Linked DNA regions of Actinomadura rubteroloni. The protein of the gene in region 2 interacts with the protein of the main gene of each other region in a pairwise test. Links are inferred from orthologs where the notes say so. Each region holds a gene or a part of one and is shown on either strand. Other genes may lie near its edges.

Evidence for each region.
Region 1: the proteins of pcrA (region 2) and lpdA interact in binary tests that used the Escherichia coli proteins (3 or more experiments, as listed by UniProt). The link is inferred for Actinomadura rubteroloni from one-to-one orthologs.

The regions. Positions count from the first base shown.
Region 1 is NZ_MTBP01000001.1:2,228,874-2,243,256, forward strand. What follows is about bases 11,513-14,383. They hold lpdA (dihydrolipoyl dehydrogenase), read right to left. Parts: upstream 13,715-14,383; coding sequence 12,311-13,714; downstream 11,513-12,310. Other genes in these bases: BTM25_RS09940 (tyrosine-protein phosphatase), read right to left, coding at 11,513-12,195; BTM25_RS09950 (hypothetical protein), read left to right, coding at 14,050-14,383. In the rest of the region: BTM25_RS09880 (MFS transporter), read right to left, coding at 1-106; BTM25_RS09885 (PadR family transcriptional regulator), read right to left, coding at 103-714; rocD (ornithine--oxo-acid transaminase), read right to left, coding at 838-2,052; BTM25_RS09895 (serine/threonine-protein kinase), read left to right, coding at 2,303-3,880; ribonuclease E activity regulator RraA, read left to right, coding at 3,908-4,390; rpsD (30S ribosomal protein S4), read right to left, coding at 4,567-5,172; BTM25_RS09910 (DUF2470 domain-containing protein), read left to right, coding at 5,235-5,996; BTM25_RS09915 (DUF5925 domain-containing protein), read right to left, coding at 5,997-7,148; BTM25_RS09920 (lysophospholipid acyltransferase family protein), read right to left, coding at 7,210-8,004; BTM25_RS09925 (hypothetical protein), read left to right, coding at 8,168-9,034; BTM25_RS09930 (uracil-DNA glycosylase), read right to left, coding at 9,031-9,705; BTM25_RS09935 (WS/DGAT/MGAT family O-acyltransferase), read left to right, coding at 9,942-11,393; more of BTM25_RS09940, read right to left, coding at 11,401-11,512. UniProt on the Escherichia coli protein: Lipoamide dehydrogenase is a component of the glycine cleavage system as well as of the alpha-ketoacid dehydrogenase complexes.
Region 2 is NZ_MTBP01000002.1:1,729,970-1,744,451, forward strand. Bases 7,644-10,613 are described here. They hold pcrA (DNA helicase PcrA), read right to left. Parts: upstream 10,279-10,613; coding sequence 8,008-10,278; downstream 7,644-8,007. Other genes in these bases: BTM25_RS19500 (hypothetical protein), read right to left, coding at 7,644-7,938; BTM25_RS19510 (PIG-L deacetylase family protein), read left to right, coding at 10,367-10,613. In the rest of the region: BTM25_RS19465 (RCC1 domain-containing protein), read left to right, coding at 1-1,790; BTM25_RS19470 (cytochrome P450 family protein), read right to left, coding at 1,834-3,048; BTM25_RS19475 (ATP-binding protein), read left to right, coding at 3,567-4,826; BTM25_RS19480 (roadblock/LC7 domain-containing protein), read left to right, coding at 4,823-5,233; BTM25_RS19485 (DUF742 domain-containing protein), read left to right, coding at 5,230-5,583; BTM25_RS19490 (GTP-binding protein), read left to right, coding at 5,561-6,166; BTM25_RS19495 (cytochrome P450), read left to right, coding at 6,163-7,488; more of BTM25_RS19500, read right to left, coding at 7,477-7,643; more of BTM25_RS19510, read left to right, coding at 10,614-11,098; BTM25_RS19515 (SRPBCC family protein), read left to right, coding at 11,195-11,653; BTM25_RS19520 (TIGR03564 family F420-dependent LLM class oxidoreductase), read left to right, coding at 11,691-12,617; BTM25_RS19525 (DUF4267 domain-containing protein), read right to left, coding at 12,625-13,674; BTM25_RS30025 (BTAD domain-containing putative transcriptional regulator), read left to right, coding at 13,784-14,482. UniProt on the Escherichia coli protein: A helicase with DNA-dependent ATPase activity. Unwinds DNA duplexes with 3'-5' polarity. Translocates on single-stranded DNA with 3'-5' polarity. Initiates unwinding more efficiently from a nicked substrate than double-stranded DNA.

The DNA.
Region 1 (14,383 bases), on a different replicon or contig from region 2:
TGCTCGGGATCGCGATGTTCACGATCGTCAGGTCGAGCAGCGTCATGAAGAACCCGAGGGACAGGGTGATGAGGATCGCCCACGGGTTTCCGCGCCATCTGGTCAACAGGACTCCTCGGTGGAGGGAGGTTCGGGGGAGCGGGACGCGTCGGCGTCCCTGAAGGTGAGGCGGTCGTTCTCCAGGTCGTCGGCGAGCGCGCGGCAGAACTCCAGCTCGGTGAGGAGCTGGGCGATCGTCAGCTCGTGGTCGAGGACCTTGTAACGCTCCAGCCCGCGCTTGTCGTGCGCCTCCTGCACGGTGAGGTGACCCGCCAGCGCCGCCTCCAGCGCGATGACGCGGCGCCGCAGCAGGGCGGCCACCTCGCTCTCGGGCAGGAGGTTGACGAAGGCGAGCGCCGTCCCGAACAGCGGGTACTCGGGGTTCGGGCGCGAGAGCAGCTCGGCCATGCGGAGCTGCGCCGCGTCGCGTCCCGACGTCGTGACGGCGTAGACCGTGCGTTCGGGCCGCCGCCCCTCGCGGTTCGTCTCGACGGGCTCGATGAGCCCGGCGGCGGCCAGCCGCTCCACCCAGTGGTACAGCGCGCCGTGCGTGATCTTCACGGCGGCGTCGTAGTGGTAGTCGCGGATCTGCTGCTGCATCTCGTACGGGTGCATGGGGCGGTCGCACAGCATGCGCAGCACCGTGAGCGCCAGGGGGGTCAGGGGTCGGCCCACGCGGGCCACCGTCCTCGTCGTCGGTTTGGATTGATCTGTTTAGACTAGTTTATACCGACGAGGTCGGACAATTTGCGGCACACCCTTGGAACAGCCGGCCGCCCCCCGGCTCTTCCCCGCAGGTCAGGCCTTCAGCGCGGCCTCCAACTGGTCCAGCGCCCAGTCGAGATCGTCGCGCTCCACGACGAGCGGCGGCGCGAGGCGCAGCGTCGTGTCGTGCGTCTCCTTCGCCAGCACGCCCAGCTCCATCAGCCGCTCGCTGACCGGCCGCGCCAGCCCGTTCAGCTCGATGCCCGCCCACAGCCCGCGCCCGCGCACCTCCCGGACCATCTCCAGGTCCAGCGCGCCGAGCCGTCCGTGCAGGTGCGCGCCGAGGTCGCGGGACCGCGCCTGGAACTCCCCGGTCCGCAGCATCGCGATGACCTCGCGGGCGATCGCGCAGGCCATCGGGTTGCCGCCGAACGTCGAGCCGTGCTCGCCCGGCTTGTAGACCCCGAGGACGCCGGTGTCGGCCACCACCGCCGACACCGGGACGATCCCGCCGCCGAGCGCCTTGCCGAGGACGTACACGTCCGGCACCACGTCCTCGTGCTCGCACGCGAACGTCGCGCCGGTCCGGCCGAGCCCGGTCTGCACCTCGTCGGCGATCATCAGCGCGCCGTGCTCGTCGCACAGGTCCCGCACGGCCCGCAGGTAGCCCGGCGGCGGCACCAGCACCCCCGCCTCGCCCTGGATCGGCTCGACCAGCACGCCGACGGTGTTCGCGTCCATCGCCTCGCGCAGCGCGTCCGCGTCGCCGTACGGGACCGTCCGGAACCCCGGCGTGTACGGCCCGTAGGACGCCTTGGCGACCGGGTCGGTGGAGAAGCTGACGATCGTCGTCGTCCGGCCGTGGAAGTTGCCGACGAACGTCACGATGTTCGCCTGGTCCGCCGGGACGCCCTTGACCTCGTACCCCCACTTGCGGGCCGTCTTCAGCGCCGTCTCCACCGCCTCGGCGCCGGTGTTCATCGGCAGCACCATGTCCTTGCCGCACAGCTCGGCCAGCTCCGCGCAGAACGGCCCGAACTGGTCGTGGTCGAACGCGCGGCTGACCAGCGTCACCCGCCCGAGCTGCCGCTCGGCGGCGGCCACGAGCCGCGGGTTGCGGTGCCCGAAGTTGACGGCCGAGTACGCCGACAGCATGTCGAGATACCGCCGCCCGTCCACGTCCGTGACGAACGCCCCGTCCGCCTCCGCGACCACGATCGGCAGCGGGTGGTAGTTGTGCGCGCTGTGCTCGTCCGACAGCCGCCGCAACCGCTCGCCCTCGACACTCGCCCCGCCCTGCTCGCCCACTGTGCCTCCCGCTCGCCTACGGCGCGCTCGATGCCGCGCGCTTCCGCCGGAGTCGGCCGTCCGCGGTCCGGACGGGCGTCCGTCCTCCAGCGTACGTTCGGTGCGGGCGGCGGACCCGGGGCGAACAGGCAGTCCGGAACGGATGTTGGCCGCGTCTTGACGGATCGCCCGGGTCACAGCACGGCCGCATTTCGTGCGCGAAGCCGTGGTTTTTAGTAGAAACAGGGGGCCGCACCCCCTTGGAGGCCCTATGCCAGCGCCCGTTCCGGTGTATGAGCCCCGCACCCCGGACGATCCGCCGCTCATCGGCGGGTACCGCGTCCTCGCCCGCATCGGCGCGGGCGGGATGGGCCGCGTCTACCTCGCCACGACGCAGAGCGGGCGCAAGCTCGCGATCAAGGTCGTGCGGCCCGAGTTCGCCGAGGACCCCGAGTTCCGGCGCCGCTTCCAGCAGGAGATCGCCGCCGCGCAGCGGGTGCAGAGCTTCTACACCGCGCCCGTCATCGACGCGCACGCCGACGGCCCGCAGCCGTGGCTGGCGACCGCGCACGTGCCGGGGCCGTCGCTGGCGCAGACGGTCGTGGAACTCGGCCCGCTGCCGGAGGCGACGGTCCGGGCGGTGTTCGCCGGGGTCGCCGAGGCGCTCCAGGCCGTCCACGCGGCGGGGGTGGTGCACCGGGACCTGAAGCCGTCCAACGTGCTGCTGGCGCCCGACGGGCCGCGCGTCATCGACTTCGGCATCGCCCGCGCCGCCGACACGACCCCGCTCACCCGCACCGGCATGCGGATCGGATCGCCGCAGTACATGGCGCCCGAGCAGGCGCTCGGGCGGCCGTCCACCCCGGCGGTCGACATGTTCGCGCTGGCGGGCGTCGTGCTGTTCGCGGCGACCGGGCGGACGCCGTTCGGCGAGGGGCCGGCCGAGGCGGTGCTGTTCCGGGTCGTCCACGAGGAGCCGGTGCTGGACGGCTGCCCCGACGGCCTGCGCGACCTGGTCGAACGCTGCCTCGCCAAGGACCCGGCGGACCGTCCGACGCCGCGCGACGTCCTCGACGCCCTGGAGGTCGGCACCGACCCGCCCGGCGCGGGCTGGCTCCCCGAGGACGTCACGCGCCGGCTCCCCGCCTACTCGGCCGAGCCGCCGCGTCCGATGGGGCCGCCGACGAGCGGGCCGGGGTTCGATCCCGTGCCGGTGCCGCCCGCCGGGGCGCCGGTGCCGGCCGCCGCGCCCGTCCCGGCCGTGCGGCTGCTGCTGCTCGCGCTCGCGGCGGCGGGCGTCGTGATCGTGGTGCTCGCGGCGGCGCTGGTCGTCCTGCGGCCGTGGGAGCGGGACGCGCCGGGCGCCGCCGCGCACCGTCCGCCGGAGTCCCTGCCCGCCGCGCACGAGTCGTCCACCGCGACGCAGACTGCCGGACCCGACCTCGGCGGCCCGTCCAGGCCCGCGCCCGGCGGCGTCGGCGCGCAGCTCGGGCACTACGCGAACGTCAACCTGGCCAGCGGCTACGCGATCAACCTGAGCGACGACCCGAAGCACCCGAAGGCGTCCCGCGGCGGCGAGGACCTGCGCTACGACGGCACCCTGTGGGGCGACCGGCTGTCGGTGCTCGCGCCCGGCCAGCCCGGCGGCTACGAGGCGTGCCGCGACAACACCCGCTACGCCGACTACCTCGGCGACGACTACCTCGTCAAGGGCAAGAGGATCTGCGTGACGACCGAGAGCGGGCTCGTCGGGCTGGTCGAGGTGCGCGGGACGGGCGACAAGCCGTCCGCCTACCTCGCGTTCGACCTGACCGTGTGGCAGGGCGTCCCGCCCACCCCCGGCGGATAGCCGGTTACCGATCGGTAGGCTGCCGTCATGACCTCCTTCGCCACCGCTGACCTCATCGACGACTTCGGCGACGAACTGCGGAGCTGCGAAACTCAGTTCCGCCAGTTCGGCGCGCGCACCGCGTTCGCCGGCCCGGTCGCGACCGTCCGCTGCTTCCGCGACAACGGTCTCGTGAAGAAGCTCCTGAACACCCCGGGCGAGGGCCGCGTCCTCGTCGTGGACGGCGCCGCCTCGACGGGCTCGGCCCTCATGGGCGACCTGATCGCGGCGGCGGCGGTGGCGAACGCCTGGGCCGGTGTGGTGATCAACGGCGTCGTGCGCGACGTGGCGACCCTGCGCACCCTGGACCTGGGCATCAAGGCACTGGGCTCCAACCCGCGCAAGAGCGCCAAGGACGGCGCGGGCGCGGTGGACGTGCCGGTCGAGTTCGGCACCGTGGAGTTCCGCCCCGGCGACTGGCTCTACAGCGACGAGGACGGCATTGTCCTCGCCTCCCGCAGCCTCCTCTGACCCGTCCACCCCCACCGGCCCGCCCACCCGCGCGCTGCCCAGCCCACGCCCGTCACGCCGCCCGCGCTGCCCGCGCCGCGCCGCGCCGCGCGTGTCCAGCCGGGCATCGCGCCCGGCACGCCACCGCCTACAGCGAGTGCGCGTGCCGTTGCCCGGCGCGCGGGGCGGGCGGGGTTCTAGCGCGAGTAGTGCTCCACGACCAGCTGCTCGTCGCAGACGACCGGAATCTCGGTGCGTTCGGGGAGTCGTGTGAAGTGGGCCGTCAGGGCGTCGACGCGGACGTCCAGGTAAGGCGGGACGTTGTCGGCGTGCGCGCCGGCGGCGGCGATCTGGAACGGATCCATGTTCCGGCTTCGCTCGGCGATCGTGATGACGTCGCCGGGGGCGAGGCGGAAGGACGGACGGTCCACGCGGCGCCCGTTCACCAGCACGTGGCGGTGGACGACGAACTGCCGCGCCTGGTAGATCGTCCGCGCGAACCCGGAGCGCAGGACCAGGGCGTCCAGGCGCCGTTCCAGGTCCACCAGCAGAGCCTCGCCCGTCTTGCCCCCGGACCGGGACGCCTTGTCGAAGGCGTTGCGGAGCTGCGTCTCGCGGATGTTGTACTGCGCCCGGAGCCGCTGCTTCTCGCGCAGCCGCACCTTGTAGTCCGACTCCTGCTTGCGCGCGCGCCCGTGGACGCCGGGCGGGTACGGCCGCGCCTCGAAGTACCGCACGCTCTTCGGCGTCAGGGGGATCCCGAGCGCGCGCGACAGCCGGACCTTCGGCCGGGGGTTGTTCATGGTCCTCCTTCGGTGGTTAGGTAAGCCTAACTTAGGTCACCCTAACTCAATGGGAGGATTCCGTGGACCAGCAGCGGACCGTGAGCGGGCCGTCCCCCGCCGAACGCGCGCGCACCCTCGCCTACGGGGTGGCGGGCGGCGTCCTCGTCACGCCCGGCGTCCCGTACGCGCCGATTCCCGCGCACGCCGCGGGCAAGGACGGCGCGCCCCTGCTGCTCCTGCCCGCCGCGTCGCCCGTCGCGACCGCGCTCGTCGGGAACGCGGACCTGCCCGCCACGCTGCGGATCTCCGACGTCGCGCCGGTGCCGTTCCCCGACCGGGTGCGCGGACGGGCCTGGCTGCACGGCTGGATCAGCGAGGTCCCGCCCGCCGCCCGCCGGGACGCGGCCCTCCGCCTCGCCCGCCTCCACCCGCGTCCCGAACTGCTCGACCTCGCGCGCACGGACGGCGGCGACCACGTCCTGCTCACCCTGGACGTCGCCCAGATCGAGGTCGACGACCCCTGGGGCAGCGCGACCGTCGAACCCGAGGATTTCGCCCAGGCCGGCCCGGACCCGTTCGCCGCCATCGAGGCGGGCGTGCTCGCGCACCTGGACGGCTGCCACCGCGCCGAACTGCGCCGCCTGCTGCCGGAACTCGGCGAGCCCGCGCCCGACGTCCGCCCGCTCGGCCTGGACCGGCTCGGCCTCTGGCTGCGCTGCTCGATCCCGTCCCCGGACGCGCCCGAGCCGTTCGACCTGCGCGTCCCGTTCCCGCACCCCGCGCACGACCTGCCGAGCCTCCGGCACGCCTACGCGTGCCTCTGGCAGGCCGCCGCGAAGTGACTACAGGTAGAAGCCCGTCGCCGCACCCGCCGGCGTCTCGGGCTTCGGCCGGTGCTCGCCCTTGCGCAGCGCCGCCAGCTCGGCCAGCGTCGCGCCGTCGGCCGCGATGTCCGGATCGGGGACGGCGTCGTCCAGCCAGTCCAGCGACTCGGCCCGGGTGAGCGGCCCGACCTCGATCTGCGCCAGGCACCGGCCCGGACGGACGACCGCCGGGTGCAGCCGCGCCAGGTCCTCGTTGGTCGTGATGGCCACCAGGACGTCCCGGCCCTGCCCGAGCATCCCGTCGGTGAGGTTCAGCAGCCGCGACAGGCCCTGCCCGGTCGACTGCTTGGCCTCGCCGCGGATCAGCTCGTCGCAGTCCTCCAGGATGAGCAGCCGCCAGCGGCGCTCCTCGTCGTCGTCCTCGCCGACCGCGACCTCCATGAGGTAGCTCGGCGTGCCGAACAGCGACTCGGGGTCCAGGACGCAGTCGGCCTGGCACCAGCCGCTCCACGCCCGCGCGAGCGCCCGCAGCGCCGTCGTCTTGCCGGTGCCGGGCGGGCCGTGCAGGAGCAGCAGCCGGCCCGCGACGTCCTCGCGGCGCAGCGCCATGACGTCGTCCAGCGCCGAGGCGACGGGCGCGGTGTAGTTGCGGCGGATCTGCGCCCACGAGTCGGCGCTGATGGCCCGCTCGGTGCGCACCGGCCCGTGCGCGCCCATGTGCCAGAAGCCCATCTCGACGTTCTGCTCGTCGGTGCGCGGCGGGTCGCTGGCGTCCCGGACGGACTCGGCCAGGATCGCCTCGGCCAGCTCCTCGCTCTCCGCGGACACCGCGACGTGCGCGTTGCCGTGCTTCCAGCGGCTCGCCAGCAGCGTCCAGCCCTCGCCCTCGGCGAGGACGGTGTCGCGGTCGCGGTCGCGCGCCGAGCGCAGCACCCGCGCCGACTCCGGACGCAGCGGCGCGTCGGCCCGGACGTGCTCGATCCGCGCCGACCGCGACCACGGCTGGTCGCCGGACGCGAACGGCCGCATCGACAGCATCCCCATCACGTCGGCGGGCGAGCAGGTGTCGTCCACGCTGAGGATCACGGGAAGCGTCAGGTCGGCGCCGGAGGCCGTCGCGACCTCGGGCGCCTCCACCAGGTGCAGGAACTCCCGCGGGCGTTCGGTCATGGGTTCGATGATCGAGTCGAGGCGGCCGGGTCGTCCACCGATTTAGCCATGCCCGCCCCGCTCAGGCGGCATCACCCTCGCGGCGTTCGGCGTCGGCGCGCGCGGCACGGCGGGCGGCGCGCTCCTCGGACTCCTTGCGGTCCAGTTCGGCCGCCTCCTCGGGCGTCGGGGCGGTGCCGCCGAGATAGGCGGGCTGCCACCACCGATCGTCACCGGTCGGCTCCTCAGGGTACTCCCGCTGCGCCTTCTCCAGCAGCTCGCCCATCCGGGCCTGGAGGTCGGCGGTGACCTGCGCGTAGTCGTCGCCGCGCTTGGGGTACATCGGCTCGCCGATGAGGATCGTGACGGGGACGTTCCGCTGGAGCAGCCGCCGCTTGCGCCCCTTCGTCCACATGCGCTGCGGGCCCCAGATCGCGATGGGCAGCAGCGGGACGTCCGCGGCGACGGCCATCCGCACCGCCCCGCTCTTGATCTCCTTGACCGTGAACGACCGGCTGATCGTCGCCTCGGCGAACACGCCGACGATCTCGCCGCCCTTCAGCGCGGTGAGCGCGGCCTTGTACGACGCGGCGCCCGCGTCCCGGTCGACCGGGATGTGGTGCATGCCCCGCATGAGCGGTCCGGAGATCCGGTTGTCGAAGACCTCCTTCTTCGCCATGAACCGGGTGAGGCGCCCGGCGGGGTGGACGGCGAGGCCCGCGAAGATGAAGTCCAGGTAGCTGACGTGGTTGCTCACCAGCACCGCGCCGCCAGCCGCCGGGACGTGCTCGGTCCCCTCCAGGCGGAACCTGATGTTCAGCGCCTTGAACAGGGCGAGCGCTGTCTTGATCACCGGCGGGTACACGATTTCGGACATGGAAGCACCGTACTTGAGCGGCGGCCGGTCGGCGACAGGGTGGGCGGGATCCGCGCCCCGGCGGGGGCCGTCGGCGATACGGTCACTCCGAGGGGTCCCGCGGGGCCCCCGAACTTTGAGAGGGTTGACCCGTGGCCCGGCACGGACGAGAAAGGAGGCGGCGATGAGCGTGGAACCGCTGGACGTGGCTGCGGACGTGCATGCGCTCATCCGCGACCTGCTGCCGGTGGTGGCCCCGTCGGGGTGGCTGGACGGCGGAACCTCCGAGGTCGTGCTGCCCGTCGGCCGGTCCGAGGCGCGCGCCACCACCTGGACGCTGCTGGAGCGCTGCGCCCGCGCCGAGCCCGCGCGCTGGCCGCGCCTGGCGGACGCGTGGATCCGCGAGATCGCCGACCGCGCGTTCCTCGCGGTGGGGGAGATGGAGCTGTTCGGGGACGTGCGCGAGCTGCTGCGGCTGCGGATCGTCCCGAAGCTCGCCCCGCGCGACCGGGAGGGCCTGGTCGTCGTCCCGGCGGGCGACCACTTCGACGCGATGGTGATGATCGAGCACCCGCGCTACGGCGGTCCGCTGACGCGGGCGCGCGCCGGGCTGCTCGGGCTGCGGCGGCTCGGGTACGTCATGACGAACACGCACGACCGCGAGCTGGCCGACGTCGAGGTCCGCGACCAGCCGCTCCTGCCCGGACGCAACGTGCGGGTCGTCACCAAGCCCGGCAACCGGTACGTGTCCGCGCTGCTCAGCGAGGTCGACCAGTTCCTCCCGCCGCCGAACGAGCACGGCGCGCTGGTCGGCGTCCCGTGCCACAGCACGCTGCTGCTCTACCCGATCACCTCGACGGCCGTCCAGGCGGTCCTGCCGGTGTTCGCCGAGGTCGTCGCGGAGATGCACGCCGCCGCCGACGACCCGTGCGCGCCGGGCGTCTACTGGAGCCACGGCGAGCGGCGGCTGACCCCGCTCGGCCAGAACCCCGAACGTCCCCGCGACGGCGAGTTCGCGGCGATGCTGCGCCGCGTCCCGGACGAGGGCTAGGGCAGCTTCCAGTCCACCGGCGACGCGCCCTGCCGCTCCAGCAGGGCGTTGGCGCGGCTGAACGGGCGGGAGCCGAAGAAGCCCCGGTCGGCCGACATCGGGCTCGGATGCGCGGACTCGATCGCCGGGACGTTCCCGAGCAGCGGCTTGGCGTCCCGCGCGTCCCGGCCCCACAGGATCGCGACCAGCGGCCGGTTCCGCGCGGCGAGCGCCCGGATGGCCTGCTCGGTGACGGCCTCCCAGCCCTTGCCGCGGTGCGACGCGGGCTTACGCGGCAGGACGGTCAGCGCGCGGTTGAGGAGCAGGACGCCCTGGTGCGTCCACGGCGTGAGGTCCCCGGTGGACGGCGCGGGCAGCCCGAGGTCGTTCCCGTACTCCCGGAAGATGTTGACCAGGCTGCCCGGCAGCGGCCGGACCTCGGGGGCGACCGAGAAGCTGAGCCCGACCGCGTGCCCCGGCGTCGGATACGGGTCCTGCCCGACGATCAGCACGCGGACCTCGGCGAACGGCTGCTGGAACGCCCGCAGGATGTTCGCTCCCGCCGGCAGGTAACGGCGTCCGGCGGCGACCTCGGCGCGCAAAAAATCGCCCATCGCCGCGATCCGGTCCGCCACCGGCGCCAGGGCCTCCGCCCAGCCCGCCTCCATGATCTCCGCGAGGGGTCGTGTCATGGGGCTCCACTGTAATGGCGCACGCCACACCGCGACCGGGAATGCCCGGACGTTCCCGATCGTTATTGATCTTGCAGGTGGTGAGCGCCCGAAGCGGGCGTGCGGCCGGACTCCGGTGAACGCCGCGATTCGTCCAGTTAAGTCCCGGTTACGTCCTCCCTGCCGCCATTGACCTACCGCCGGGTACGCCGTACTTCCTGGAGAGGTGGCCCACAGCCGATGAGACGGGACAGCTCATGAGCCAGCTCACCTCCGTGGACGCCGTCTTCCTCAATGCCGAGACGGACACCACCCGCGCGCACATCGCCGGGCTCGGGGTCGTCGATCCGGCGACCTGCCCCGGCGGGCGGCTGACCGCCGCCGCGCTCGCCGGCCTGATCAGCCGCCGCGCGCATCTCGCGCCCCGGCCGCTGCGGCGCCGGCTCGTCCAGGTCCCGCTCGGGCTGGACCGGCCGTACTGGGAGGACGATCCCGAGTTCGACCCCGCGCGGCACATCTCCGAGGTCACGCTGCCCCGGCCCGGCGACGACGAGCAGCTCGCCCGGCTCGTCGCTGCGCTGCACGAGCGTCCGCTCGACCGGTCCCGTCCGCTGTGGGAGCTGGTGCTGATCCACGGGCTCGCCGGCGGGCGCGCCGCCGTCTACATGAAGGTCCACCACGCCGCGATCGACGGCGTCATGGCCGCCGAGGCGCTCGCCGCGCTGCTGGACCTGTCGCCGGACGAGCGGGACGTCCCCGCCGACGAGACCGCGCCGCAGCGCGCCCCCGGCACCGCCGAGATGATGCGCGACGGGCTGCTGCGGATGGCCGGGCACCCGCTGGCGTCGGCGCTGTCGGTCGTCCGGTCGGTCCCGCTCCTGGACGACGTGCCGGGCGTCGGGTCGCTGCCGGGCGTCGGGCGGGTCGCGCGGCTGGCCCGGGGCGTCCTCGGGCGGAGGGAGCACCCGGCGGCCGACACGCCCGCCGCGCCCCCGACGCCGTTCAACCGTCCCATCGGCGCCCGCCGCGCCGTCGCGTTCGGCGAACTGCCGCTGGACGACGTCAAGCGCGTCGGCCGGGCGCTCGGCGGCAGCGTCAACGACGTCGTCATGGCGCTGTGCGCGACCGCGCTGCGCACCTGGCTGGACAAGCGCGGCGAGTTGCCCGCCGGGCCGCTCGTCGCGGGCGTGCCGATCTCGCTGCGCCGGCCCGACCGGGGCGCGGACGAGGCCGCCGAGGGCAACATGACCTCGATCCTCGCCGCGCCGCTCGCGACCCACGTCGCGGACCCCGCCGATCGGTTCACGGCCGTCCGCGCCGACATGGACCGGATGAAGCGGCGGTTCACCGAGTCCGGCGGCTGGGTCCGGGACCTGTCGGCGCTCGTCCCGGCGCCGTTCGCCGGGGCCGCGACCAAGCTGGCCCTGCTCGCCGCGCCGATGACGGGGATGCGTCCGCTGAACCTCATCGTGTCCAACGTGCCGGGCCCGCAGTTCCCGCTGTTCCTCGGGGGCGCGCGGGTGCTCGCCTACTACCCGGTCTCGCTGGTCACCGACCTCAGCGGCGGCCTCAACATCACGGTCTTCTCCTACGACGGGACGATCGACGTCGGCATCATCACGTGCCGCGACCTCGTCCCCGACCCGTCGGAGCTGGTCGACCACCTGCACGACGCGCTCGGCGAGCTGACGGAGCTGCTGCGCGACTGAGCCCGGATCAGGCGGTCAGCCCGGCGCGGACGGCGGCGAGCAGCTCCTCGTCCGCGCCGAGCCCGTCGGCGAGGAACCCGGCGAACGACCCGTACCTGGCGGTGGCCTCGGCGAACGCGGCCTCCAGGTACTCGGGACGCTGCTCCAGCAGCGGGAGCAGCAGTTCGGGCTCCTCCATCTGCCCGGACCGGCCGAGGTGGTCCAGCAGCTTCTTCCACCGGTCCCGGTGGTACTCGTTGGACCGCAGGTAGTCGGCCATGATGTCGGCGCGCGGGACGCCGAGGATCGTCAGGACGATCGCCGCCATCCAGCCCGTCCGGTCCTTGCCGGCCGTGCAGTGGAACACGAGCGGGAGCCGTCCGGCGTCGGCGACCAGGCGCAGCGTCGTCGCGAACGCCGCGCGCTGCGCGTCGTCGGCGACGAAGTTGCGGTTCACCGCGACCAGGACGCGCTCGGTGCGCCCCCCGCCGAAGACCTCGCGCTGCCGCAGCGGGTCGCCCGCCGTGACGGCCTTGTAGAAGTCCTCCAGGTCGCCGCCGTCGATGGGCAGGTGGACGAGTTCCGCGCCGTCCGGCAGCCGGTCCGCGCCGTTCGTGGCGACCTCGTGGTCGCTGCGGAAGTCGACCACGGTGCGGATCCCGGCGAGCCGCTCCAGGTCGGGGTCACTGAGGGCGTTCAGCGCGTCGGCGCGCAGCAGCCGCCCGGCCGCCACCGCGCCGCCGGGCACGGGCCGGCCACCGAGATCACGGACGTTGGCGGCGCCGTCGAGGCGAAGGAAGCCGAACTCGTCGTCGGATCGCATGCGCACATGCTCCCGGACGCACCTAAATGCCGAGGTGCCGGGGTCGGACAAACCCCCGGACGCGTCTCGGACCGCAGTGCGGGCCGTCGGGCGGGCACTGCGGTCCGAAGTGGGGTCAGAGGTTGATCATGTGCCCGGCCAGGCCGTGGACGGCCTCCTTGATCGCCTCGCCCAGCGTCGGGTGCGCGTGGACGTTGCGGGCGACCTCGTGGACGGTCAGGTCCCACTGCTGCGCGAGCGTCAGTTCGGGCAGCAGTTCGGTGACCTCCGGGCCGATCAGGTGGGCGCCGAGGATCTCCCCGTACTTCTTGTCGGAGATGATCTTGGCGAACCCGTCGCCCTCGCCGAGGCCGAGCGCCTTGCCGTTCGCGCTGTAGGGGAACTTGGCGACGTTGACGTCGTAGCCCTGCTCCTTGGCCTGCGCCTCGGTCCACCCGAAGCTCGCGACCTGCGGCTGGCAGTAGGTGGCGCGCGGGATCATGACGTAGTCGAGCGCCATCGTCTCGGCGCCCGCGATCGTCTCGGCGGCCACGATGCCCATCGACTCGGCGGCGTGCGCGAGCATGAGCTTGGCGGTGACGTCGCCGATCGCGTAGATGTGCGGGACGGACGTCCGGCAGTACGCGTCGATGTCGATCGCGCCGCGCTCGGTGAGCCGGACGCCGGTCTTGTCGAGCCCGTAGCCGTCCACGTTCGGCGCGAACCCGATGGCCTGGAGGACCTTGTCGGTCTCCAGGACCTGCTGGGCGCCGTCCTTGCCGGTGACGGTGACCTTGACCTTCTCGCCCGAGTCGTCGATCTGGTCGACGCGGGTGGAGGTCAGGACCTCGATGCCGAGCTTGCGGTACCGGCGCGACAGCTCCTTGGAGATGTCGGCGTCCTCGTTCGGGACCATCCGGTCGAGGAACTCGACGATGGTGACCTTCACGCCGTAGTTGTGCAGGACGTAGGCGAACTCGACGCCGATCGCCCCGGCGCCCGCGATGACGATGCTCCCGGGCAGCTCGGACGAGAGGATCTGCTCCTCGTAGGTGACCACGCGCTCCGACAGCGACGTGCCGGGCAGCAGCCGCGTGTGGGCGCCCGCCGCGATGATGCAGTGGTCGAAGGTGACGGTGTCGGACGCGCCGCCGGCCAGGTCCACCTGGAGGGTGTTCGCGTCGGTGAACGTTCCACGCCCGTCGAAGGTCGTGATCTTGTTCTTCTTCATCAGGAACTGGACGCCCTTGACGAGCTTCTCCGACACCTGGCGGCTGCGCTGGTAGGCGACGCCGTAGTCGAAGGAGACCTGTCCGTCGACCGAGATCCCGTACTTCTCCGTCTCGGTGGTGAAGATGTGGGCCAGCTCCGCGTTGCGGAGGAGGGCCTTCGAGGGGATGCAGCCGACGTTCAGACAGACGCCGCCCCAGTACCTCTCCTCGATGATGGCCGTTTTGAGACCGAGCTGTGCCGACCGGATCGCGGCGACATACCCGCCCGGTCCCGCGCCGAGGACCACGACGTCAAAGTGATTGCTCATATCCGTCAACGATATTCGGCCCGGACCTCTGTCGCATCCCGACCTCGGCATCCGGCGCCCCGTCGGACGGGACCCGCGCGGCTGTTAGGGTTCTCGGCGTCCCCGCCCGCGGCCCGTGCGAGGGCCCGTGCGACGGGTCCCGCGACGGCTCGCCGGCGACGCGCGGAGCGGCCGGACGGGCCGGCCCGCGACGGCGCGGGCGACGGCCGAGGGTGACGCGCGCCTCCGTCCCGGCCGGAACACCTCCCCGGGTCCGCGTCGTTCATGGTCCGTCGGCCCTTCGGCCGCCCCGGGGGACTGAGCACGTCCGGCGACAACGTGGAGGAGATCGAGGCGTGAGGATTCCGAAGCCCGTCAACGCCGCCCTGGACTGGGTGGACGCGCACCGGCCGCCGCTCGGGGTGGCCTTCGCGCTGGTGCTGGCGGCGTGCGCGCTGCTGGCGGCGCCGCACGCGGTCGGGATCCCCCTCGCCACCTTCCTCGTCGGCCTGGCGGCCGGTGGGCTGCTGGTCCACGTCCGGCTGACCCGGCGGATCCGGCGGGCGCGCGCCGAGATCGACGAGCTGCTGCGCCAGAACGGCCGCCTGCGGCACCGCAACACCGTCCTGACCAGCGGCGTGATCACGCGGGAGTCGCAGGTCACGCAGGCGCTGCTGTCGATCCCCGAGG
Region 2 (14,482 bases):
TGACGTCGGTGAAGGCCGTCGCGGCCGCCGGATCGTTCTCCGTCGCGCTGAAGACCGACGGCACCGTCTGGACGTGGGGCGCCAACGACCACGGGCAGCTCGGCACCGGCAGCTCCGCCCCCAAGAGCACCGTCCCGGCGCAGGTCGGCGGGATCACGAACGCCGTCAGCATCAGCGCCGGGTCCACCGGGAACGTGCTGGTGGCTCTGGCGGACGGCACCGTCAAGTCCTGGGGCAGCAACGCCTACGGGCAGCTCGGTAACAGCAGTGTCACCGGCAACTCGAACGTCCCGGTTACCGTCACGGGATTGACCGGCGTCTCCACCGCTTTCGGCGCCGTCGCGTCCGGGTGGGGGCATTCGGCCGCCGTGCTCGCCAACGGCACCGTCAAGACCTGGGGGCTCAACGCCAACGGGCAGCTCGGCGACAACACCACGACCAACAACCCCACGCCGACCGCCGTCTCCGGCCTCACCGGTGTGAGCGCGGTCAGTGCGGGCGCGTTCCATACGCTGGCCCTGTTGTCCAGTGGGGTCGTCAAGGCTTGGGGCTACAACGCCCAAGGTCAGCTCGGCGACGGCTCCACGACCGACCGGCACTCCCCCGTCTCGGTGTCCGGGCTGACGAACGCCACCGCGGTCACCGCGGGCGACCTGTTCAGCGCCGCGATCCGCAACGACTACTCCGTCGTCGGCTGGGGCGACAACGACAAGGGGCAGCTCGGCAACGGCAACAACACCGACAGCACCGTCCCCGTCCAGATCTCCGGCACCGGATCCGCCGGGACGATCGCCGCGGGCAGCCGGCACGTCGTCGCCAACTTCCTCGTCGCGGACCTCGACGTCTGGGGCGACAACGCCAACGGGCAGCTCGGGACGCTCTCGACCGCGAACAGCAACGTCCCCGTCCACCCGAACGATCTCGCCAACACGCAGTGGAACAGTTGCCACGAGGACCTGGCGAACCGTCCGGCGCCCGCGGGCGCGCCCGTCCAGGTGCCGCAGCTCGGCGGCAGCCCCTGCTACCCGGGCTCGCACGGGACGCCGGTCATCGGCATCATCGGCGCGCAGGACGACAACAACCTCGGCATGGCGGGCATCGCGCCGCACTCCAAGCTCCAGCTCACCCACTACGCCACGCCCGGCGGGCCTATCTCCTACGCCACGTCCCACTCCCAGTCCGGTGACGTGATCCTTCTGGAGCTGCAGGTCAACGGCTACCCGGTCGAGATCGACCCGCTGGTGTACGACCAGATCAAGCTGGCCGTCGCCGCCGGGGTCACGGTCGTCGAGGCGGCCGGCAACGGTGACCACAACCTGGACAACCCGAGCGATCCGGACGCCGTGACGATCATGGGACGGCCCGACTCCGGCGCGATCATGGTCGGCGGGGGCGAGCCGCCGAGCCTCGGCGGCGTCAATTGCGAGGGCTCCAACCGTCCCGCCGCGCGCACGGCCATGGCCTACACCACCTACGGCACGCGCGTGGACGTCCAGGCGTACGGCGCGTGCGTCGCGTCCGCCGGAACGCCCGGCTTCCAGGACCTGTCGGCGACCCAGACCGACCCCAACAAGATGTACCGCAGCACGTTCAACGGGACGTCGAGCGCCAGCCCCATCGTCGCCGGGGCCGTCGCCGCGCTCCAGGGCGTCGCCAAGCAGCGGGGCGCCGTCCTGACGCCCGCGCAGGTCCGCCAGATCCTCAAGCAGACCGGCACCGCGCAGCCCACGGGCGACACCCGGCACATCGGCCCGCTGCCCAACCTGCAGGCCGCCATCAATTCCCTCTGACCGTGAGCGCCGCCGCACCGGCCGACCGGTGCGGCGGCCCGTTTCACGGGTTCAGGTGGACGGGCAATGTCACATGGCCATTGGAAATGAAGCTCGGACTGGGCTTCAGTTCCTCGGCCGGCACGGCCAGGGACAAGTCCGGGAAGCGCTCGAAGAGGGCCGGAAGGGCGATCGCGGCCTCCGCCCGGGCCAACGGCGCGCCCAAGCAGAAGTGGACGCCGTGGCCGAACGCCAGGTGGTCCTTGGTGGGACGCGTGACATCGAAAGCGTCCGCGTCGCCGCCGTTCAGTTCCGGATGACGACCGGCCGCCGAATAGGACGCGAGAATCGCCTCTCCCTGGCGGATCGTCGGGCCGCCGGGGATTTCGACGTCCTCGACGGCATAACGCAGCGGAAGATGCGCGACCGGCGCTTCGTAGCGCAGGGCTTCCTCAATGGCGTCGTTCCACGTCGCCCGGCCTGCGCGAATGTGCGCCAACTGGTCGGGGTGGGTCAGCAGGGCCGCGATCGCCTGGTCCAGAAGGTTGACCGTCGTTTCGTGGCCCGCCGAAATGACCAGCAGCAGCGTGTCCAGCAGTTCCTGCTCGGCGAGGACGGATCCCTCTTCGTCCCGCGCGTCGATGAGCACGGATGTCATGTCGTCGCCGGGCGCGGCGCGTTTCGCGGCGACCAGGTCGGCCAGCAGCGCGTACAGGGCGTGCGTGTTCGCCGTCTGCTGCTCGACGGTGAGCGTCGTGTCGAAGACGCCGTCGACCATGCGGCGGAAGTCCGGCCCGGAACTGGCGGGCAGGCCCATCAATTCGCTGATGACGCGGATCGGCAGCGGATAGGCGAAGCGTTCGCGCAGGTCGACGGGCCCGGACGAGGCGGCGAGGTCGTCCAGGAGCGCGGCGGTGATCTGCTCGATGCGCGGGACGAGCGCGGCCGTGCGCCGGGCCGTGAACGCGGGCGCGATCAGGCGGCGCAGCCGCCGGTGGTCGTCGCCGTACGCGGTGAACATGTTCTGGACGGCCACCCACAGGTCCAGCGGCCAGATGCCGACGATCTCGTCGGGGAACTTCGGCCAGTGGCGGTGGGCGCTCTTGGAGACGCGGGGATCGGTCAGCAGCCTCTTGAGGACGTCGGGGTCGCTGACCGCCCACGCCTCGACGCCGAGGACGTCCACTCGCGCCGCCGGGCCGCGGGCGCGGAGTTCGGCGTCCTCGGCGTGGCGGTCGCCGCCGTCGGCGCCGAGGACGAGGATCTGATCCTGGCTCATGCGGGCCTCCTTGACGGGGGACGCCCGGCAATACCGGGAAGCCGTCCCCGACTTGCTCGGGCGCACCGAAAGCGGCGCTCTCGAATAGGGCAGTGTAGGTGCCCCATCCCGGCAATGCATCAGGAACCGGCGAGTAAATGCCAAGACGGCACGAATTGGCCGCCGACCGCCGTGGCTAACGGCGGAATCCCGCGATTGAGCGGTCCAGAATAACCGACGCCGCCGCGCCATGGAAGGCCCTTGCGTAATCACGCGAGTGCCGTATGCTGCCGTCCTGCTCTCGGGACCCCGTGGAGTTCCCACCCCCGCATTGGCCACTGCACACCGGCCAAACACTCCCAACCCGATACAAAACGGACAGCTTGATGACCACCCCACCCGTCCGCCCGCCCGTCGACGCGAAATGGCCACGCCGCGCACGGCGTTCTCCGGCCGGCATTGCGGAAATCCCGCGTCCGGGCGTCCCGCGGCCGCGGGCATAGTCCCCGGCGCGGACCGCCTTCGCTCACGAGGAACCGATGGACCAAACCCTGTTGACGGCGGCGCTCGCGTGCCTGGCCGCCGGGCTCGCCGCCGTCGCGGTCCTGCTCCTGCGCCAGCGGCAGATCACCGCGCGCCTGCGGCAGCGCAACGACGTGCTCGCCTACGAGATGCGCCTGCGCGAGGACGAGCTGCGCCACCTGGTCACCACGCGCCTCCCCGCGCTGGCCGAGGTCCCGCGCGACCATCCCGTGCCCGTCCCCGGCCCGCTGCACCGGCGGCCGGGCCGCGCCGACGAGCTGGAGGCGGTCCTCCACCTGGCCGCCGACCTCGTGGCGCGGGCGCGGACGCAGGCGGAGCAGTCGGCGACGGCGACGCTGCGGGCGATGATGCGCGCCGTCCAGAGCCTGGCGAACGAGCAGCAGGTCGCGATCTCGGCCATGCAGGAGCGGCACGACGACCCGGCCGTCCTGGAGGACCTGCTCCGCATCGACCACATGAACGCCCAGCTCGGCCGCCGCGCGCAGGCCACGGCGGTGCTGTGCGGGTCCTGGCCGGGGCAGCAGCGGTCGGCGTCGTCGCTCACCGACGTGGTGCGCGGCGCGACGTCCCGGATCCGCGACTACCTGCGCGTCCGCGTGACGTCCGAGGTGGGCGTCGCGGTGGTGAGCCGCGCGGTCGAGCCGGTGGTGCTCGCGCTCGCGGAGCTGCTGGACAACGCCGCCCGGCACTCGCAGCCGAGCACGCCGGTCGAGGTGAACTTCCAGCAGGCGCACAACGGCGTCGCGATCATGATCGACGACGCCGGGGTCGCGATGGACGGCGAGGACCTGGAACGCGCGACCCGCACCCTCGGCGGACGGCGCCGCATCGACGTCCACGCCCTCGGCGACCCCCCGCAGGTCGGCTTCGCCGTGACGGGCCTGCTCGCCGCGCGGTACGGGTTCTCGGTGTCGGTCGACACGCGGTCGCCCTACGGCGGCGTCCGCGCCGTGGTGTTCCTGCCGACGGCCCTGCTCACGCGCGTCCCGGACGAGATCGCACCCGTCCATACCGCCCCCGAGCCCGCCGACCGGACGCGGACGACCCCGGGCGGCCTGGTGAAGCGCCGCCGCGTGAGCGCCGCGCCCGCCGAGACGAGCGGCCTGAGCGGACCGGCGCCGGCCCGGCCGGGACGTCCGGCGCGGGACGTCGCGGCGGGCATGGGCGCCTGGCAGCGCGGCACCCGGTCCGGCCGCGCCACGGCCCCGCCCGACAGCGACCCGCCCGCAAGCGAAGGGGAGAACCTCCGGCCATGAACGACGTCTTCGACAACAAGCTGGGCTGGATGCTGGACGACGCCCTCCGGATGCCGGAGACGCGGTACGCGATCCTGCTCTCCGCCGACGGGTTGCTCGTCGCGCACTCCGCGCGGATCGACCGGGACGAGGCCGAGCGCCAGGCCGCCGGGATGGCCGGGCTCCAGTCCCTCGCCCGCGCCACCGCCGAGTTCTGCGGCACGCCCGACACCGTGTGGCAGCAGACCGTCAGCGAGTTCGACGACGGGTACGTCTTCCTCGTCGCCGCAGGTCCGGGCGCGTACCTGGCGGTGTCGGCGAGCCTGCACGTGGACATGGAGGCCGTCTCGTTCCGGCTCCAGGAACTCGTCCAGCGGCTCGGCGGGGAGCTGACGAGCCCGCCCCGCCACGTCGGCGGCGCGGCGTGACGGCGCGCCGCAGCCGTCGGGCGCTCGTCCGGCCGCACGTCGTGACGGGTGGACGGGCCCATCCGAGCCGCAACATCTTCGACCTCGTCACGCTGGTGGCCGGAACCGGACGCGCCGCCGCCGGGCTCACCCCCGAGAAGCGCCGGATCGCCGCGCTGTGCCGGGACGGCGCGCTGTCGGTCGCCGAGATCGCCGCGCACCTGGCGCTGCCGATCAGCGTCACCAAGGTGCTCGTGTCCGACCTGGTCGACAGCGGGCACCTCTCGCCGCGCGTCCCCGGCCCCGCCGACGAACCGTCCAAGATCGAGATCTTGCAGGAGGTGCTCGATGGACTCCGCGCTCGCCTCTGAGCACGCGCTCCACCTCCCCGACACGGTCCGGACGGCCGTGAAACTGCTGGTCGCGGGGCCGTTCGCGGTCGGCAAGACGACCTACGTCGGGACGCTGTCGGAGATCCGCCCGCTGCGCACCGAGGAGACGATGACGCAGGCGGGCGCGCCCGTCGACGACCTGACCGGCGCCCGCGACAAGACGACCACGACCGTCGCGATGGACTTCGGCCGCATCACGATCGGCGAGCGGATCGTCCTCTACCTCTTCGGCGTCCCCGGCCAGCAGCGCTTCACCCCGCTGTGGAAGGACCTGGCGCGCGGCGCGTACGGCGCGCTGATCCTCGTGGACACGAGCCGGCTGGAGGCGTCGTTCGACGTCATCGACCTCGTGGAACGGCAGGGCCTGCCGTACGCCGTCGCGGTCAACCGGTTCGACGGCGCGCCGGTCTTCCCCGACGACGAGGTCCGCGAGGCCCTCGACCTGCTTCCGTCCACACCGCTCGTCACCTGCGACGCGCGCGACCACGCGTCGTCGGTCCGGGCGCTGATCACGCTCGTCCACCACCTGCTCGCCGCCGACGCCCCCCAGGAGCACGCGTGACCCCCGCCGAGCCGTCCGGCTGCCCCGTCGACCACCGCGCCGCCCTGTACGGGCCGGAGTTCGCCGCCGATCCCGGCGCCGTCTACGCCGGACTGCGCCGGTACGGCCCCGCCGCGCCCGTCGAGCTGGCGCCCGGCGTCCCGGCGACGCTCGTCATCGGCTACCAGGCCGCGCTCGACGTCCTGCGCGACCCCGCGACGTTCCCGAAGGACGCCCGCGAGTGGCAGCGGACGGTGCCCGAGGACTGCCCGGTGCTGCCGATGATGATGTACCGGCCGAACTGCCTGTTCACCGACGGCGAGGTCCACGCGCGACTGCGGCGCGCCGTCACCGACAGCCTGGACCGGGTCGACACCGGCGCGCTGCGCGGCTACGTGGAGCGCAACGCGGACCGTCTCATCGACCGGTTCTGCGCGGACGGCGAGGCCGACCTGCTCGGTCAGTACGCCAAGACGCTGCCGCTGCTGGTGTTCAACGAGATGTTCGGCTGCCCGCCCGACATCGGCGACCGGCTCGTCTACGGCATGAGCGGCATCTTCGACGGCATCGACGCCGAGAAGGCCAACGCCGAGCTGACCCGGGCCGTCGCGGACCTCGTCGCGCTGAAGAAGGAGCATCCGGGCGCGGACGTGACGTCCTGGCTCATCCACCACCCCGCGCGGCTCACCGACGAGGAGCTGATGCACCAGCTCATCGTGCTCCAGGGCGCCGGGACGGAGCCGGAGCAGAACCTCATCGCCAACGGGCTGCGGCTGCTGCTGTCGGACGACCGGTTCGCGGGCGACCTGTCCGGCGGGAGCCTGCCCGTCGAGGACGCGCTCGACGAAATCCTCTGGACGGACCCGCCGATGGCCAACTACGGCGTCACCTACCCCGTCCAGGACGTCGAGATCGGCGGGGTCCACCTGCCCGCCGGCCGGCCCGTCGTGATCAGCTTCGCCGCCGCCAACACCGACCCGGCCAAGGAGTCGGGCCCGCGCACCGGCAACCGCGCCCACCTGGCCTGGAGCGCCGGCCCCCACACCTGCCCGGCGCGCGGCCACGCCCGGCTCATCGCGTCCGTGGCCCTCGAACGCCTGCTGGACCGCCTGCCCGACCTGGAACTCGCAGTCCCCGTGGACGAGCTGACGTGGCGCCCCGGCCCCTTCCACCGCGCCCTGGCGTCCCTCCCCGTCCGCTTCCCCCCGGTCCACGCCCCCGCGCCCCGGCAGTACGCGACCCCCACGCCCGCCCCGGCCCCCACTCCGACGTGGACCCCCGAGCCCCGCCGCTCCTGGTGGCAGTCCCTCACCCGCTGGTGGCGCGGCGAGTCACGCGGGTAGCTCGCCGGCTCCGGGCAGCACGCGGTGGCCGCGCAGCCGGGTGAGCGTGGGCCGGCGCGGGGTCGCGCCGACCTCCAGGCGCAGGCGCATCGCGGTGAGGAGCGCGGTCACCGCCCCGACGGACGCGAGGAACGCCAGGACCGGCACCGCGCCCTCGCCGGCGACGGCGAGCAGCGCGGCGCAGAGCACGGAGAGCGCCAGGCCGGTGATCGCCGACGCGCGCAGGGTCCGGCGGAGGCGCAGCGTCCGGTCCAGGGACAGGACGCGGACGGTGAACGTCCTGCCGCACGTCGCGCAGCGCACGGGCTCGTCCCGGCGGCCGTGGTCGGGCCGCTCCAAGGCGAGCGGATGCACCGCCCACCGGTCGCGGGTGACGACGACGCCGGGGGTCGTCGAGATGAGATGCCCGTAGCTCAGGCCGATGTACGGGCCTAACGGTCGTCCGGCCATGCCTCCTCCTGGAGGTGCGGTGCCCCGAACGCTAGTCGCGTCCGGGGCGCCGCACCTGGCCGGATGAGGTCAGAGCTTCTCGACCGGGGCGAAGCGCAGGACCAGGCGTTTCACGCCGTACTCGCCGCCGAAGTCGACGCTGGCCGCGGCCTTGTCGCCCTCGCCGTCCACCGCGACGACCGTGCCGAGGCCGAAGGCGTCGTGGGTGACCTTGTCGCCGGGGGTCAGGGACGGGACGGCGCGGTTGCCCGGGCCGGAGGCGAAGCCGCGCGCGGCGGCGGCCGTCAGGGCCGAGGGGCGGGACGGCTCCTTGCGCACCCAGTCCACCAGCGCCGTCGGGATCTCGGCGAGGAACCGCGACGGCGGGTTCACCTGCGGCGTGCCCCACGAGCTGCGCATCGACGCCCGGCTCACGTACAGGCGCTGGCGGGCGCGCGTGATGCCGACGTAGGCGAGGCGGCGTTCCTCTTCCAGTTCCTTCGGGTTGCTCATCGCGCGCAGGTGCGGGAAGACGCAGTCCTCCATGCCCGTGAGGAAGACGACCGGGAACTCCAGGCCCTTCGCGGTGTGCAGCGTCATCAGCGTGACGACGCCCTGGTCGCTCTCGGCGGGCCGCTCCCCCGGCGGGACGGGCGCGGTCTTCGCGCCGCCCGGGATCGAGTCCGCGTCGGCGACCAGCGCGACCTGCTCCAGGAACTCGACCAGCCGGCCGGTCGCGTCGCCGTCCTCGACGCGCTCCTCGTTTCGATCCTCGAACTCGCGGGCCACCGACTCGAGTTCGCGCAGGTTCTCGATGCGCGTCTCGTCCTGCGGGTCCTTGGAGTTCGCCAGTTCTTCCAGGTAGCCGGACCGGGTGAGCACCGCGTCCACGATCTCGGCGGGCGTCCGGGCGGGCACCAGCTCGCGCAGCCCGTCGATCAGCGTGACGAACCCGCGCACCGCGTTGATCGACCGCGTCGCCATGCCGGGGACGTCCTCGGGGAGCCGCAGCGCCTGCCAGAACGAGATCCGCTCGCGCGACGCGTGCGCCTCGACGCACGCCTCGGCGCGGTCGCCGATGCCGCGCTTGGGGACGTTGAGGATGCGGCGCAGGCTGACGGTGTCCTCGGGGTTGGCGAGGACGCGCAGGTAGGCCAGCAGGTCGCGGACCTCCTTGCGCTCGTAGAACCGGACGCCGCCGACGACCTTGTACGGCATCCCGACCCGGATGAAGATCTCCTCGAACACACGGGACTGCGCGTTCGTCCGGTAGAACACCGCGACGTCGCCCGGACGCGCCGCGCCCGAGTCGGTCAGCCGGTCGACCTCCTGCGCGACGTGCGCGGCCTCGTCGTGCTCGTTGTCGGCGACATAACCGACGATCCGGGCGCCTTCCCCCTGGTCGGACCAGAGCCGCTTGGGCTTGCGGTCGGCGTTGCGCTCGATGACCGCGTTCGCCGCCGACAGGATCGTCTGGGTGGAGCGGTAGTTCTGCTCCAGCAGGATCGTCTTCGCGTCGGGGTAGTCGCGCTCGAACTCCAGGATGTTGCGGATCGTCGCGCCCCGGAACGCGTAGATCGACTGGTCCGCGTCGCCGACGACGCACAGTTCGGCCGCGCCGAGGCCCTCGACCGGCGCGGTCAGCTCGCGGACGAGTTCGTACTGCGCGTGGTTGGTGTCCTGGTACTCGTCCACCATGACGTGCCGGAACCGGCGCCGGTAGTACTCGGCGGCCTCGGGGAACACCTGGAGCAGGTTGACCGTCATCATGATCAGGTCGTCGAAGTCCATCGCGCCCGCCTGCTGGAGGCGCGCCTGGTACATCTCGTACGCCTCGGCGAGCGTCTGCTCCATGTGGGTGGACGCGCGGGACTTGAACGTCTCGTAGTCGATCAGCTCGTTCTTCAGGTTCGAGACCTGGGCGCTGAACGACTTCGGCGGGTACCGCTTGGGGTCCAGGTCCAGCTCGCGGCAGACCAGGGCCATGAGCCGGGTCGCGTCCGCCTGGTCGTAGATCGAGAAGCTCGTCGGGAACCCGAGACGCTTGGCCTCGCGGCGCAGGATCCGCACGCACGCCGAGTGGAACGTCATGACCCACATCGCCCGCGAGCGGGGGCCGATCAGGGCGTCCACCCGCTCCTTCATCTCGGCCGCGGCCTTGTTGGTGAAGGTGATCGCGAGGATCTCGCCGGGGTGGACGTCGCGCTCGGCGAGCAGGTAGGCGATGCGGTGGGTGAGCACGCGCGTCTTGCCCGACCCGGCGCCCGCGACGATGAGCAGCGGTGATCCGGCGTGCTCGACGGCGGCGCGCTGCTGCGGGTTGAGGCCGTCCAGCAGGGGATGAACTTCGGTCTTCGACATCGCCGTCGAGTCTACGGGCCGGGACCGACGGTTTCCGTCCGTCCGCCCGTCCCGCGCTTCTGTCGGGGGCGCCTTCTAGGCTGGCCGGGTGGCGAACGTACTGGACGACTCCGAGATCAGCCGGGCCCTCGTGGTGATGGCCCACCCCGACGACGTGGACTTCGGCGCGGCCGGGACGGTCGCGCGGTGGACCGCGCGCGGCATCGAGGTCGTGTACCTGCTCGTGACCGACGGCGACGCGGGCGGCTTCGACGACGACGTGCCGCGCGAGCGGATGGCCCCGATGCGGCGGGCCGAGCAGGAGGCCGCGGCGGCGGTGGCGGGCGTGCGCGACGTCCGCTGGCTCGGCTACCCCGACGGACGGGTCGAGGCGACGCTCGCGCTGCGCCGCGACATCGCCCGCGTCATCCGCCAGGTGCGGCCGGACCGGGTGCTGACGTCCAGCCCCGACCGGGACTACACGCGCATTTCGCCCAGCCATCCCGACCACCGGGCGGTCGGCTCGGCGACGCTCGACGCCGTCTACCCCGACGCGCGCAACCCGTACGCGTTCCCCGAGCTGCTGGCCGAAGAGAAGCTGGAGGCGTGGACGGCCCGTGAGGTGTGGCTGAGCGCCGGCCCGTCCGCCGACCACCACGTGGACGTGACCGACGAGTTCGACACCAAGATCAAGGCGCTGCGGGCGCACGCGAGCCAGACCGAGCACATGGGCGACCGGCTGCCGGAGATGGTACGCGAATGGCTCACCGCGAACGCGCAGCGGGCCGGGCTGCCCGCCGGACGGCTCGCCGAAGCGTTCCTCGTGGTGCCGACGGCCTGACCCCGGCGCTGTATCGGGGCCCACAAACCGCGGACTCGCTTGTGGGCCGTCCCCGGACATGGTTACGTCGGCTTGGTCCGTACCCGGGGAGCCGCCATGACGTTGACGTTCGAGACCTCCGCCATGTCCACCGCGCCCGCCGCCGAGATCTTCAAGCACCTGGCCGTCGCGGCGGCGTGGAACTCCTGGGGGCGGTTCCCGACGAAGGTGCACCGGACGCGCGCGGGCGACGGGACCGGCAACGGCGTCGGCGCGGTGCGCAAGGTGCTGCTGGTGCGCGAGCGGGTGGTGACGTTCGACCCGCCGTCCCACTACGGATATGTGGCGCTGGCGGGGCTTCCGCTGCGCAACTACCGGTCGGACGTGTACCTGGAGCCGCGCGCGGGCAACACGCGGATCCGCTGGACGGCGGAGTTCGAGCCGAAGGTGCCGGGGACGGGCCCGGTCGCGCAGCTCGTGGTGGACCGGATGCTGACGTCGTTCGTCCGGCGGCTCGCGCGGCACGTGGAGCACTGCCCGGCGAACTGCCCGGCGCGCGATCCCGAAGCAATTTGATAGGAATAGTCGACTAAGCGTCGGTGTTGGCGCGACCATGAGCCTTGGTGTCGTGCTTTATCCGCCCGAGTCCGGCAATGCCGTGGACGGCGTCGTCGCCCATGCCCGCGAGGCCCGGGACGCCGGTCTGCGCTCCGTCTGGTGGGGCCAGCGGTTCGACTACGACGGGATCGGCCTGGCCGCCGTCGTCGGCCGCGAGGTCCCGGACGTGCGCGTCGGAACGTCCGCCGTCCCGATCTTCGAGCGGCATCCGATCCTGGTGAACGCCCAGGCCCAGACCGCCCAGGCCGCGACCGGCGGACGGTTCCAGCTCGGGCTCGCGCTCGGCGCGCCCGCGATCGTGGAGCCCGCGTTCGGCCTGAAGCACGAGCGGCCGGCGCTGCGGCTGCGCGAGTTCCTGACCGTCCTGCGGTCGCTGGCCGACACCGGGACGGTCGACTTCGCGGGCGAGACGATCACCGCGCGGGCCGTCCGGCCGGTCCCGCTGGCGGGGGCGGACCCGGCGCCGCTGCTGGTCGCGGCGCTCGGCCCGCACGCGCTGCGCGTCGCCGGGGAGCTGGCCGACGGGACGCTCCCGTTCCTCGCGGGCCCGCGCACGCTCGGCGAGCACATCGTCCCGGCGATCACGGCGGCGGCGGAGGCGGCCGGACGTCCCGCGCCGCGCGTCGTCGCCTTCCTGCCGGGCGCGGTCGTCCCGGCGGCGGAGCTGGACGCCGCCCGCGCCACGGCCGAGGAGCACTTCGCGTTCTACGACCGCATCCCGTCCTACCAGCGGGTCGTCGCGCTGGAGGGACGGGAGCGGGCGGCCGAGCTGGTCGCGCTCGGCGACGAGGACGCGCTCGCCGCCGAGATCCGCCGCTACTTCGACGCGGGCGCCACCGAGGTCGTCGTGTCCCAGAGCGACCTGGCGGGCGACGCGGCCCGCCGCCGCACCTTCGCGCTGCTCGGCGAGCTGGCCGGCTGACACCGTCTCAGCGGCGGCGGGTGGAGCGGACGAGCAGCGCGCCCGTCGCCGCGACGGCCAGCGCCGTCAGCCCGTGGATGCCGAGCGCGGCGCCCGTCGATCCGTGGTTGCCGAGGACGGTGAGCATGTCGCCGAGCGGGACGGCCGCCATCGCCAGGAACGTCCAGCCGAGCGCGCGGTGCTCGCGGCGGGCCAGCAGCGTGAACGTGATGAGCCCGGACGCGAGGTCGCGGACGCCCTTCACCGTCAGGAACGCCGCCGCGTCGCCGTGCGGCCAGGCGGGGAGCCCGAACGACGGCGCGTTCGCGCCCGGCGCGACCAGGTAGGCGAGGCCGATGTAGGTGATGAACCCGCCGAGGACGACGGCGAGCGCGGTGCCGAGGCGGGACGGCGCGTCGTCGTGGCGGATGCGCCGGACGTGGTTCGCGTACCGGCGGCGTCCGATCGCCTTCCACAGGAACCGGGCGGGGGCGGGCATTCCGCCGAGCATGAGGGCGCGTTCGTCGTCGTCGGCGTCCTCCAGGACCAGGCCGAGGAACAGCAGTGCCTGGAGCTTCGGCGTGTGCTCGATGAAGTGCTCGCCCGTCGACGCCCACTCCTCGTCGGTGAGGTGGCGTTCGGCGAGCGGGAGGAGGTGGCGCTCCTCGTCGTCCAGGTGCTCCACGAGAGCGGCGCGGTGGCGGGCGAGGGCGGTGACCAGGGCGTCCCGGGCGGCGGCGGACGCGCCGTCGCGCCAGGCGGCGGTGCGCGCGGCGACCTCCTCCAGCGTCGCGGCGACGTGCCGGTGCTGCTCCTCCATGCGCAGGACGATGTCGGCGTCCAGGTCCACGCGGGCGAGCAGCGGCGGCCAGAACAGCTCGTCCTCGCCCGTGTGGTGGACGTGCAGGCCCGCCCGGTACTGGTCGAGGAAGTCGGCGAGCACGCGTGCGCGGCGGACGTCGCCCGGCGCGACGGCGGCGATCAGCTCGCCGAGGACGCGGGTCTCGCGGCGGAACGCCCGGTGGACGATGATCATGGCGCGGCTGCCGGGGTGCAGGGTCGGTGCGGTGACGGTCATCGGGTTCTCCTTGTTTCGGCGGCTTGGTGAGAAGACTCGTCCGGGCCGCTTGGAACCGGCTTGGACCGGGCGCTTGGAATCCACTGGGAGCCGCCTACGATGACCGGCGATGGTCGTGCTCACGGTGCTCGGGACGTTCGAGGCGGCGGTCGGCGGCACGCCGGTGCCGCTCGGCGGCCCGCGCCAGCGCGCCGTGCTGGCGCTGCTCGTCGCCGCGCGCGGCGCGGTCGTCCCGGTGGACCGGCTGGTGGACGACCTGTGGCGCGGCGAGCCCCCGGCCAAGGCCCTCGCGTCGCTCCAGGCGTACGTGTCGAACCTGCGGCGGTTGCTGGAACCGGACCGTCCGCCGCGCGCCCCGGCCCGCCTCCTGGTCAGCGCGCCCCCCGGCTACGCGCTGCGCCTGCCGGACGACGCCGTGGACGCCTGGCGCTTCGCCGCCCTCGTCCGCGCCGCCCGAGACGCCGAAGACCCGCGCCGCCTCCTGGACGAAGCCCTGTCGCTCTGGCACGGCCCGGCCTTCGCCGAGGCGGCCGACGAGCCGTGGGCCGCCCCGGAGGTCGCGCGCCTGGCGGACCTGCGGTCGGCGGCACGCGAACTGCGGGTCGCCGCCGCCCTGCGCGCCGGCGACACGACGGACGCCGTCGCCGAAGCCGCCCGCCTCACCGAAGACGAACCCCTGCGCGAAGAAGGCTGGCGCCTGCGCGCCCTGGCCCTGGACGCGTCCGGCCGCCGCGCCGACGCCCTCGCCGTCCTGCGCTCGGCCCGCCGCGTCCTCGCCGACGAACTGGGCCTCGACCCCGGCCCCGCC